4 regions of the Clostridium amazonense genome follow, and region 3 is predicted to be linked to each of the others. Evidence: riboswitches for the same ligand, from Rfam matches in the RefSeq annotation. Region 3 holds a riboswitch; each other region holds the start of a gene.
The links. Region 3 has a riboswitch for cobalamin ahead of AC07E4_RS08885 (stalk domain-containing protein). Riboswitches for the same ligand answer to the same signal wherever they lie in the genome.
Positions count from the first base shown of each region.

Region 1: another riboswitch for cobalamin. It lies ahead of hemA (glutamyl-tRNA reductase); the one in region 3 lies ahead of AC07E4_RS08885 (stalk domain-containing protein).
Region 2: another riboswitch for cobalamin. It lies ahead of AC07E4_RS12295 (DUF4430 domain-containing protein); the one in region 3 lies ahead of AC07E4_RS08885 (stalk domain-containing protein).
Region 4: another riboswitch for cobalamin. It lies ahead of AC07E4_RS03415 (ABC transporter substrate-binding protein); the one in region 3 lies ahead of AC07E4_RS08885 (stalk domain-containing protein).

Region 1 covers NZ_JBWKMH010000005.1:20,436-23,656, reverse strand. The annotation lists gene AC07E4_RS02360 (GNAT family N-acetyltransferase) at 34-555, opposite strand; cobalamin riboswitch at 954-1,131, shown strand; gene hemA (glutamyl-tRNA reductase) at 1,351-2,577, shown strand; gene hemL (glutamate-1-semialdehyde 2,1-aminomutase) at 2,724-3,221, shown strand, end outside.
Region 2 covers NZ_JBWKMH010000028.1:182,484-185,704, reverse strand. The annotation lists partial or broken gene AC07E4_RS12300 (cell wall-binding repeat-containing protein) at 1-916, opposite strand, end outside; gene AC07E4_RS12295 (DUF4430 domain-containing protein) at 939-1,697, opposite strand; cobalamin riboswitch at 1,904-2,093, opposite strand; gene AC07E4_RS12290 (NAD(P)/FAD-dependent oxidoreductase) at 2,221-3,221, opposite strand, start outside.
Region 3 covers NZ_JBWKMH010000023.1:145,786-149,006, reverse strand. The annotation lists gene AC07E4_RS08890 (GNAT family N-acetyltransferase) at 1-343, shown strand, start outside; gene AC07E4_RS08885 (stalk domain-containing protein) at 483-1,454, opposite strand; cobalamin riboswitch at 1,614-1,787, opposite strand; gene AC07E4_RS08880 (hypothetical protein) at 2,240-2,416, opposite strand; gene AC07E4_RS08875 (stalk domain-containing protein) at 2,740-3,221, opposite strand, start outside.
Region 4 covers NZ_JBWKMH010000006.1:156,776-159,996, forward strand. The annotation lists gene AC07E4_RS03415 (ABC transporter substrate-binding protein) at 1-1,200, opposite strand, end outside; cobalamin riboswitch at 1,318-1,486, opposite strand; gene AC07E4_RS03420 (hypothetical protein) at 1,803-2,246, shown strand; gene AC07E4_RS03425 (Tim44 domain-containing protein) at 2,408-3,163, opposite strand.

The DNA of each region.
Region 1 (3,221 bases), on a different contig from region 3:
TAAGTTTAACTAATAGAATAATACTATATTTTTCTAACTTTTATCTATTTTCATTGCATTAAATTCTTCTTTAGTCATTCTAAATAAAACTTCATTTTCTTTTTCTTCTACTATTGAAAATCCTACTTTTTTTAGTGCTTCAATTCCTTTTATATTCATTACATTGTCAAAAATAACTTCTCCACCAAATTCATTGAAGTAATAATCTAATATTAAATTTATTGCTTCAACTCCATATCCTCTTCGCCTAAAATTACTTTGTATTTTTACATTTAAGTCTGCACTTTTTAATTCATCATCATACCCATGAAAACTAACTTCCCCTACAGGCATGTCTTGAAAATTATATATAAGGGTGTAAAAATTCTTATTGTCACCTGGATATATCATTCTCTCATACCATGATATCCATCTTTCCTCATCAAAATTTATAACTCCACCAACATCACCCATGGTTTCTTTATCATTCCATAAAGTTTTTATATAGTTAAGCTCATTAAATTTTGGTTTTTTTATATAAACATTTTTTCCTTTTTTGATAATTTTATTTATCATACTTTCACCCCATTTATTAAAAATTTAGATAATTTTAGTTATGGAACTTTATGTCATGTAGACTCTTAATAAGCTATGGTGATTATAAAGTATTAGTTCATCTTCTTTACTTAAAATATCGTAATCTCTATATAAACCTTTTATACTTTATTGTTTTTACTATATTTTTACATATAATTAATTATATCATAAATATTTATATCTTAATTTAAAATACAAAAACAAATAAATTATTTTTTATTTATTAGTTAATTTTTCAATATATTTTTCTAATTTTTGAATTAAACTTAAAATTTAAAACTATTTTACAATTTAATATTTTTTTCCTTATACTATCTTTTATTTTCTAATATTATATGTTATACTTTCCTTGACAAAAAATTTTATTTAAAATTTAATATGGTTATACTATTTATGGTACTAAATTTATAGTTTAATAGGGAAAGTGGTGCAAATCCACTACAGCCCCCGCTACTGTAACGGAGACAAATTTTGACCACTGAGTAAGTTTTACTTGGGAAGGTAAAAGGAGAGTGACCCGTAAGTCAGGAGACCTGCCGTAAATTCTATCACACAACTTCGGGCGGAAGAAAAGTGTCGTTTATTGAATCTTAATGCTTGCTTATATAAACTCACACTTTGGTGAGTTTTTTTGTTTTTTCATAAATATATTATAATTAATTAAGATTATAGAAACAGACTTCTGCCTTTGCAGTTTGTTTCTCCTTTAGATTTTAAGTTATTTTATTATAAGTAACTTGAATCTTACAATACTATTTGGGAGATGATTCACAAATGTTTAGAGTAATAGGATTAAATAAAGATGTATCTTTAGATATACGTAGTAGATTTAGTATTAATTCTTCTGAACTTGAAAATTACTTACTAAAATTAAATATTTTTCTCGATGAAGTTATAATACTATCAACATGTAATAGAACAGAAATTTATTTTAATTCTTGTGAAAAAAATGATGATCTTTTATTAGACAACATATTTAGAACGTTAGATTGGAACTTAGATGATAAAAAATATACTTTTATATCTACTGGTGAAAATACTGTTCGTCATATAATGGAACTTTGTTCTGGTTTTCATTCTAAAATCTTAGGTGAAGATCAAATTTTAGGTCAAGTAAGAGATTCTTATTTTAAATCATTAGAACTTAACACTATAAAAGGTGAACTTGGTAGATTATTTTTAACTGCTATATCTTGTGGAAAAGAATTTAGAACAAAAACAGCATTGTATAAAATACCTGTTTCTTCTTCTTCAATTGCCATTAAAGAAGCTATTAGCAGTAATAAACGTAATTTTATGATTATTGGATTTGGAGATGTTGGAAAGCTATGTTTTAAAACTCTTACAGGTAATGAAAATAATTATGATAAACTTTACATAGCTTGTAGAAATGTTGAAAAAGTTAAAAATGATATGCTTCTACAAGACATTAATTCTAAAATAGAAGTAATAGATATTAAAAGTAAAAATACTTACTTAAACTTTATAGATGTTTTAATTAGTTGTACATCATCTAAAGAGTTTGTAGTACATAAAAGTGATGTTGAAAATTTAAATGAACTTCTAATTTTTGACCTTGCTGTTCCTAGAGATATTGATACCGCTATAGATAATTTATCTCATATCAAATTATATGATATTGATATGATTCATCTTATAGATGAAAAAAACAAAACTTTAAGAAAAAATATTATGAATGAACATTATGATATTATAAAGACTCATATGTATGAATATTTAAATTGGTATAAACTTAGAAGTCTATCTCCACATATTATGAAAATGGTTGAGTATAGTTCTAATATTTATAACCCACGGTTTAAAACTTACAAGCAAAAAAAGTTTACTAAAGACAATGATAAATTAGTAGAAACTTTAATAAAAAGTACTAGTAATGCTTATGTTAATAAAGCAATTGAAGTTTTAAAGGAAGAAACTTTAAATGGTAATGGAGAAGAAGCACTATATATAATAAGTAAAATTTTCTCTGATAAAAATTAACACATAAAAATTTTTGTATTTTTTTATCATTTGCACTTAATAATGTATAATTATAAAGAAAAGCATATAGGTTACAATAAAACTTATATTATTTTAAATACATATTGATGTTTAAATAATATCAATTAAACACGGGAGGATTTATCATGAATTTACAAAAAAGCACTGAAATTTTTGAGGAATCAAAAAAATACATACCAGGCGGAGTTAACAGTCCTGTTAGAGCATTAACAAATATGGGAATAACTCCACCAGTAATAAAAACTGGTAATGGCGGAACTATTACTGATGAAGATGGAAATACATATGTAGATTTTATAGGGGCATGGGGTCCAATGCTACTTGGTCACAATGATCCAGATATTATAAATGCTATACAAGATACAGTATCTAAATCTATTGCTTTTGGAGCACCAACAGATTTAGAGTTAAAACTTGCAAAACATTTGTGTACAACTCTAGATAACATAGATTTAATTAGAATGGTTAACTCTGGTACTGAAGCTACTATGAGTGCTGTTAGACTTGCTAGAGGTTATACTAAAAAGAATAAAATAATAAAATTTGCTGGTTGCTACCACGGTCACTTTGATGACTTTTTAGTTAGTGCTGGTTCTGGAGTAATGACTGAAGGGATTCCTGGA
Region 2 (3,221 bases), on a different contig from region 3:
TACTTAGAGATGTTATGTTAGAATTTATAATTTTTTCTACATCACTATTTATATTTTTATTAGTTAGTATCACTGGTGCTTTTTTATCTGCAGCAAGTGTAGATATTGACAATGCATCTGGAAAGTCATTTCCTGTAACAAAATAAATATTTTCATATTTTAAATCATTAGAAAACTTTTTTAAAACTTCCCTGTTAGTTTCATACCTATCTTTTCCAAATATTCTTTCAGAGTTTGGTATATTTTTTAGTACACTATCATTTATTACACCATCTCCACCAATAACATATACATTAAATATTTTATTACCCTTTATGTACTCATTTACTTCTTTAGGAATTTCATTATTTTTAGTATATAGTATTGGTATTCCTTTTTGTGCTGCTATTGGCGATACTGATAATGCATCTGCATAAGATTGTCCATTAGTTATAAATAAAGCATCACTTTTTCCTAATTTTTTATTAATTTTTAATGCTGTTTCGTATCTTGTTTGTCCATATATTCTTTCTATTTCATTTATATTTATATTTTTAAGTTGAGTTTCTACAGATTTGCTTATAACTCTTTCTCCGCCTAATATAAATACTTTCTTTGGTTTTAATCTTTTTAATTCATTTATTGTATCTTCTCTTAGTTGAATATTTCCATTAAGTAAAATAGGTGCATTAAATTTTTTAGCTAATGGTGCTACAGACAATGCATCTGCAAAATCATATCCTTGAGCAATAAAAACATACTCAGAGTCGTTTTGCCAACCTTTCTTACTTATTTCAATCGAAGTAGATATCCTATCTTTTCCATATATTCTGTCATTTTCCACTGCAAGTACAGTAGAAAATGATAAGCATATAATCATTGATAAAATTAAAAATAAGCCTACAAATTTTTCTTTTAATCTTTTCATATTTCTCATTTCATCCCCCATATTTTATCTTTTAATCTTCTGGTGGTAAAAATTCTCTTTTATCCCACTCATGAAAATCAAATAGAAGAACATCACCCTTTTGTGGATATACATCATTTGCTCCTACTGGTGTTTTTTTATCATTAAGATATATAAACCAATCAATACCTAATACCCCATTTTTCTTTTGTTCTGGAGTTTTTTCTGATTCTGGTATTGGATAATGATTATGTATACCATTAATTTCAAAAATAAATCCTCCATTTTCTTGCATAGAAGTATTTTCCCTTAAATACTGCATTGCACTTTTTTTAGAATAAATTTTTATTGTAATTTCTTCTACAACACTTGATTCATTTCCAGTATATCCTTTAACATCTTTTCCTATTATCATAGTAAATGTGTCTTCTTCTACTTTATTGTTTTTATTTTCATCTTTCACTACTGTTTCATTTTTTTCTTTTTCATTATTATTTTCTTTTATTTGTTTTTCTTCTGATGATTGATTGCCATTATTATTTTCAATTTTAGTGTCTTCCTTTTTTATTTCTTCTTTTTTGACCGCTTCTTTTTCTGTATTATTTTTTATACTATTTTCTTTTTTTATTTCATTTTTTTTATCAGTTTTTTCTTTAGCTTTATTACCCTTTTTATCAATACTTTTTTCTACTTTTGCTTTATTATCATATTTGCTAGTCTTTAAATCCTTATTTCCTGCACCACATCCTAAACAAATAGTCATAATAAAACTCAAAATGATAGCTACTAGTATTCTATGGTTTCTTTTCATCTAATCCCCCCTTTATAGTTTGCCGACACATTAAATTTATTCATACTAATTTTAATGCTTAAATATTTTATATTTAATTTTTATAAAAATAAAAAAAGCCCCAACTGGGACTTTAAAATAACACATTTTGTATAAACTTTAATATAATTAAAGCATAAAAACTTAAGCATTCATACAACTTAATGATATTTCATCTCTCCCACGAAAGATTCAATCCTAAATAGGCATGTTTCCTGACTTAACTTCTTTTTACTCCCTTTCCTTCCCAAGACTTTTATCTCAGTGGTTTTAAAGGTTTCATCAGTATTACAGTAACGTTGGGCTGTAATGGATTTTCACCATTTTCCATTTTAACTTTCTAATTGCTTAAAAAGAACCTACTCAATTTCCATATTCTCTTTTCGTATACATTATATTACAGCGTTTGCAGTTTTGCAACATTTTCAAACATTCTTTATTGTTATTATCTTTCGACAATTAAAAGCAGAAAGAATGATAAGAATTAATCTTATCATTCTTTCTTTTAATATTCTTTATCCGTTAATACTCTTGCCATTAAGACACCCATTACAGATGCCATCATCAGTCCTCTTGTCCAGCCTGATGAATCTCCTAAACAATACAATCCATTTATATTGGTTTCAAAGTTTCTATCTATGTCTATTTTATTGCTATAAAATTTTATTTCTGGTCCATATAAAAGAGTTTCTTTGCTTGCAAATCCTGGAACTAATGTATTCATAGCTTCTATAAAATTCACTATATTAGTCATTGTTCTATATGGAATTGCTGAAGTTAAATCTCCTGCTACAGCATCTTTAAGTGTTGGCACTACATTAGATTGTTTTAATTCTTTTTCCCAAGTACGTTTTCCATCTATTATATCTCCGTATCTTTGAACTAAAATGCTTCCTCCACCTAAAAGATTAACAAGTTCTGCAACTTTCTTTCCATATTCAATAGGTTTATTAAATGGTGCTGAAAAATTATGTGAACTTAATATTGCTAAGTTTGTATTATTAGATTTCTTTTCTTTATAAGAATGACCATTTACTATAGCCAAATTGTTATCATAGTTTTCTTGAGAAACAAATCCACCTGGATTTTGACAAAATGTTCTTACTTTATCATCAAAAGGAGCTGGATAACCAATTAATTTTGATTCATATAAAACATTATTTACTTTTTCCATTATTTCATTTCTAATTTCAACTCTTACCCCTATATCTACAGTTCCAGCTCTATGATTCACATTATGCTTTTCACACATATTATTAAGCCAATCTGCACCTTTTCTTCCTGTAGCTGCAATTACTACTTCTGACTTTAACGTCTCATCTTTTTTCTTAGTTAACGAATCGGATACAATTACTCCACTTATTTTATCATTTTCTATAATAAAATCTTTTACTAATGTATCAAATTTAATTTCTACATTATTTTCAATTAAATAATTTTGTATTTTTAGATATATTTCTTGCGCTTTTTCTGTTCCTAAATGTCTTATTGGACAATCTACAAGTT
Region 3 (3,221 bases):
AATATATGAAACTGAAGGTTGGTTAACCATTATAAAAAGACCTAATGATGCTATAAAAGCCTTTAAAAACTCTGATATAGTTCTTGTTATACTTTATGAAGGTAGCATTGCTGGTGTTCTACGTGGATTAACTGATACAGAAATAACTACTTATATTATAGAATTAATAATTAATAAAGATTTTAGAGGAAAAAGCCTTGGAAAAGCTCTTATCAATGCTTGCCATTTATTATATCCTAAAACAAGAATTGAACTTCTAGGCAGTAATAGTTCTAAAGATTTTTATAAAGCTAATGAATTTAGAGATTTCTTTGGTTTTAGAAAAAGCTTCAAAAATGACTAAAATCTACACTCTAAACTGAAACATGAATAACTTAAAGTTAAAAACTAAGTTATTCATGTTTCAATTCAAAGTTTTAATCTAATTTTTTTACATTCATTTTTCACTTAAGGTACTTTGCTTTAAACTTGATAATTATTATTTATTTTACTACCTTTACTTTATCTTCTTTGTCATAAAATGCACCCATTAGTTTGCCCCATTCATTCTTTGCATTTTGATTATTTTCTAAATTTGAATTTTCAACTACATAATTTATATTTAACTCTTCTAATTTCTTTACTATATCTTCATAATCCTTTAATCCTCTATCAACTATAACAAGCTTGGGACTAAAAAATGATATCTTATCAAAATCAAATTCATCATCTTTACTTACATATTGTATAATTCCATCTTGAAGCCCCATTTTTAATTCTATTTCATTTGAAGTTGCTGCTTCCTTTGTAACTTCTTTTATACTTTTTATTTCGTCTATATTTTTTAAGATTCCTCCTTGGTGCTCTGATGTTATTAAAACATTTTTTACTGGTGTTCTTACAATATTTTCACCTTTAAACTCTTTAGGTATATCCTTATCTTCTGGAACAAGAATTAAAGTATGATTTTCTCCATCTATAACCTTTTTTACTCCACCTTTAAAATATTCAACACTAAAACCACTAGTATATTGAAGGTGCATACATTTTTCTATAATCAAATCATTTTCTTCCCTATTGTAATTAAAATTTGCATCTACATTATCTTTTAAAAAATCTAACGGTACGTATATATCATCTTTATCCCTTTCTATATTAGCCATAAGATTAACATCTTTTTTATTAACTTTTATAATGTAACTATTGTCACTTACAACTATTTCATTATTATTTATATTTGATATTGCTTTATCATCTTCCATTTTAAAATTCCCATCAAAATAATTTGTAGTGCTTTTTAAAGATGCAAATACAATATTATTTTTTACTTTAGTTTTAACATCATCAGTATTTTCATAGTTCTCAACTTCACTTGAACTTGTACTTATATCTTCATTATTAGAACACCCTATTAAAGATGTACAAATAACACTTCCTATAACTAAGCATATTAACTTTTTATTTAACATTAACATTTAAAAATTTCCTCCCTAAACCCTACTTAAAGAAATTTTGTGCAAAATAAAAAACCCCTATAAAACAGAGGTTTTTCAATATAACTTTAAAACGCATCAAAAATACGCTTTAAATTAAAGCTTACATTATCATAATTCAATCTCCCTCCGAAATTTCTTTTACATACTTATAATTAGGTAGGTCTCCTGACTAACGGCTTAGCCTTAGTCATCCTTCCCAGTTAAAAACCAGTGGATTTGACTTCGTATCCGTATACAGTAGCGGGGGCTGTAGTGGATTTTCACCACTTTCCCTATTAAACCTATTTAGGTACCTAAATATATTTTATTCAATTTTCAAACAATTACATTGTAGTACTAATCTAATAAAAACTCAATAGTCTTCCTTGTAATAATATTTTATTTTTTCATTACTGAATTTGATTTATAGGAAAACAAGTTGAAAAATGAAATTACTATTATTTCAATTGAGAAAGATATGTTTAAACGAGTGTACAAAAATTAACAATTAACAATGAAGGATAAAACTGAAGTCTCAGTTTTTTAAATCAATTTTTATAATGATTTGCGAAGCAAATTATTTAAACACAATATAAAAACTTAGTTTTTAGATATTTCTATTCATAAATATTAAGAACAAAGTGAATAATATTAACCATCATTGTTAATTGCTAACTGTTAATTGTTAATTGGTTCCAAACATAATAATTGACTTAATTGTAATATGGCTAGTGTTATTTGATAAAGCTATTATTTTTGAGTCAAATTTGGAACTCTATACTAATTTATTTTATTTCTTTTCTTAATTCTTTCACTTTATTTATATCTAACACTGTTTTTAATGCTATTGTTTTATCATCTAATATATCCAATAAATTTATAGCAATTTTTAACTTTTGCTTTTCTATACCTTTTTCTATTCCTTTTTTGTAAACTTCTGGATCATATAATGTTTTTGTCATCGTAATCACCTCTTCTTCTATTTTTTCATCATTAAAATAATTTCTATTTAAGTATTCTACTAAGTTTTGTATTGCAAGAAGCATTTTATGAAAATCATCATGTAGTATTTCATTTTCATGTAATAAATATCTATTTTAAAATGAATTAATCCTACCACCTAGCAATCAAAACAATATTTTCACATTAAAACATAGCTATACTAATGTTAATAATTATATTATAATTTTTTCTAAAAAAGTTCAAATTCCCATACAATAAAAAAGATAGATAACAAAATGTTTACCTATCTTTTATATCCTATAAATTAATTCAATTTTTGCATTTATTCCTTATCATAAAATACACTTATGAATTTTCCCCATTCATTTTTTGCATTTTGATTATTTTCTAAACTTGAATTTTCAACTACATAATTTATATTTAACTCATCTAATTTTTTTACTATATTTTCATAATCTTTTAATCCTCTATCAACTATAACAAGTTTTGGACTTAAAAATGATATCTTATCAAAATCAAATTCATCATCTTTACTTACATATTGTACAACTCCATCTTGAAGTCCCATTTTAATTTCTATAACATCAGAAGTTACAGCTTCTTTTGTTACTTCTTTTACACTGTTTATTTCACCTATGTTTTTTAAAACATCTATTTCATCTTTTGATGTTGCTAAAACGTTTTTTAGTGGTGTTTTTATAATAGTTTCATTTTTAAACTCTTCTGGTACAACTTTTCCCTCAGGAACAATAACCAAAGTTCTATTTGCTCCATCTGTAACTTTCTTAACTCCACCTTTAAAAT
Region 4 (3,221 bases), on a different contig from region 3:
AAATACTGTTATATTTGAGTTTATTCCCACTTCAGATAAAAGAGATTGTATATAAACAGCTTCTTCTTCATAAGGGTAACGGTTGCAATCTCCAGTTGGTAAAATAAATTCAAGATTAACTTCTTTATCACCAATTACTTCTTTGATTAGTTTTTTACCTTTTTCAGCATTATGCACAGCATCTATTTTCTTGTAGAAAGGTGATGTGTAATTTAAGAATGCACCAGCAGGTAGTCCGTATCCATTGTAAAATTCATTTATAATTTCTTCTCTATCTAATAAAAGGCTTAATCCTTCTCTCATTTTTATGTCATTGAAAGGAAATTTGTTTCCGTTAACATTTAAAAAGTGAGTGATACCAGAATCACCAACACTTACAGTGAAGTCTTTATTCTTTTCAAGTTCTGCAGCAAGTGATGGAGTTATAGCTCCTAAGTCACATAATCCGTGAACCTCACCTGATAATAATGCAGAGTATCTAGTATTTGCATCACTTATAACACGGAATTTTAATTTTTGAAGAGTTGTGGCATCACCATGATAATTTTCATTTTTTTCAATTACACAGTATTCTCCTACAACATTTTCAACTAGTTTATAAGGACCTGTTCCAATAGCCATTTCTTTGAAATTCCCATCTTCAGCAAAGCAAGATGGTTCAAAAATACTACTTCCGAAGTTAGCCATTGTATATGTAAGCATAGGATTTGCCTTTGAGAATGTAAGTTTTACTGTGTTTTCATCAACAGCTACAACATCCTTAAGACCTGGATAAGTAGTTTCTATGTTCATTCCATAAAAAGATGATGGAAATGGACCTTTTTTATAACGATCAAAGTTCTTAACAACAATGTCAGAGTTAAAAGGTGTTCCATTTGAAAATTTAACATCTTTCTTTAATTTAAATGTCCATTCAGTACGAGCATCATTGCTTTCCCATGATTCAGCTAATGCTGGGGCTGGGTTACCGTCTTCATCTTTTGTAACAAGTGGTTCCCATACACCTAAATTAATAGTGCAATAATGTGCATCTTTTTCACCAGGTGCTTGATCTCTTGAAGCTGCAAAAATCATCTCTCGTGTTTGATCGATGTTAGAAGCTTCAGCTTTGTTTGATTTCGGCGAGCATCCTATAAAAGTGAATAGGGCAAACATCACCGTCAGAATAATAGAAAGTCGTTTAGTAGTTGCTTTTTTCATATTCTCTCTCCCTTAATATAATTTTAAAAATAAAAACAGCTGAGGGAATTCCACAGCTGTTTTATACGTATAGTAAAACAGAAATTTGTCGTACTAAGTATCCCCCATCGAGATAATAGTATATACAATACACGGAAGGTTTTCTGACTTAGAATCAACCGAACTATAATTACTATAGTAATAAGGTATTATCATCACAGTAGCGTGGGCTGTTGCAGAATTACACTGCATTCCCTTTAAAGAAAATATATTTCGACATATCTTCTCATATGTCTTATAAATTCAACAAAATAATAACATTTAAAATAATATATGTAAACGATTCAGACATTCCATTTTGATATCACAAACTTAGTTAGTGATTCAAAATCGATATATTAATCTTAAGATAATAGTTCTTTTATAATGAAGATAAATTTCACAATGGAATTTTAAATTTTACATATGATATAATGTAGGGAAACAAGCTCGAATTTAATATTATATATACATAAATGAATATGTTGAAGTTATATATTTTAAATTTTTATAGAGGGTTTTCCGAGCTAGTCTCACTAATAAGGGTGTCAAAGTTATAAGAAGGATAAGTATAAGGAGAAACTTTGAACCCTATAGATATAAACAACGGATTTACAAAAGAAAAGTTGGTGGAAAATAAAAATGTAACATCAGCTATATTTTTATTAGATCAAAAAATAACACCAATAGAGTTTTTAGAAAGAGTTAAAACAATAGCATTATTATTTGATAAACTTACAAAGGAAGAATTAAAAGCTATAAAACATTGGATAAAAAATACAACCGAGGATAGACTAGCTGAAGAGGCAAGGGAAGTTTTAGATGCAAGTAAAGAGGAGGTTAAAAATATGGTAGCTAACAACGCATTTATAATAAAAGAAATGGAAGAAAAGGCAAGAGAAGCAGAAAAAATAGAGATAACTAGAAATTTATTAGATATTTTAGATGATGAAACTATAGCATCAAAAGTAGGACTTAACATAGAGAAAGTTAAAAAAATAAGAAAAGAAACTGAGGCAGGTCAATAATCTGCCTTATTTTTAAATTATAAGTTATGGTGGTTAGTTAAGTATCATGCTTAAAGTGGAGCATAAATAAAACAACAAGCATATATATTTAATTAAGTTACTTGTAAAAAAAATTAAGAAGCTTTCTGATGAGTACAGAAAGGATAATTAAATACTTAATACTAAGAAATATTTATAGTAAAGAAGTCAAAAGATACTTCTTTAATTTGTTTAATTTCATCAAGTACCCATTTATTTTCAATATGTATAAACTTCCAACATTCACGATAACAAATATGTTTATTTTTAAATCCATTTATAATCTCATTAGTTTCTTCATTTATTGTATAGTCTATTGATTTTGCTTTTATAAAAAACCATATGAAATCATTATTAATGTCTTCAGAGTATTTTAAACCTATAGGAATCACTTTTATAAGTTCCATGTTTTCCAATATGTTTTTTTCATTTCTTATTTTCATACAATTAGTTTGAAGTTTATGTTTATTATACAAATTTTCACTCATATATTCTTTGCAAAGCTCTTGATTTTTTTCCATCCAGCCAATTGATATTTTATAAAAAGTATTTTTAACATCTTTCATAATAACATCATAATTCCAATTGAAATTCTTCATGGATAAAGAAGTTATAGCATTTAAAGTTTTAGATTTTTTCTTATTCATAAGTATTTTAAAAACAATAAGATAAGCAAATATAAAACATATCAAAATAATAAAAAATAATACATATGATGATATATCTAGTGAAGTTGAACTAGCATGATGATAAGGATAAACAGTCGGACCAAAATGGCTATCACCGCCACTAGAGTGTCCACCACCAGGTCTTGCAAATGTAACTAATGGAAAGCTAATAGTAAATGTAAATAATACCAAAACCAATATTAGTTTTTTAAAATTATAATTTTTTCTCAAATTTATCTCACACCCCTTTAGTAAAGCAATTTTTATTATATCAGATTTGTATTGAATT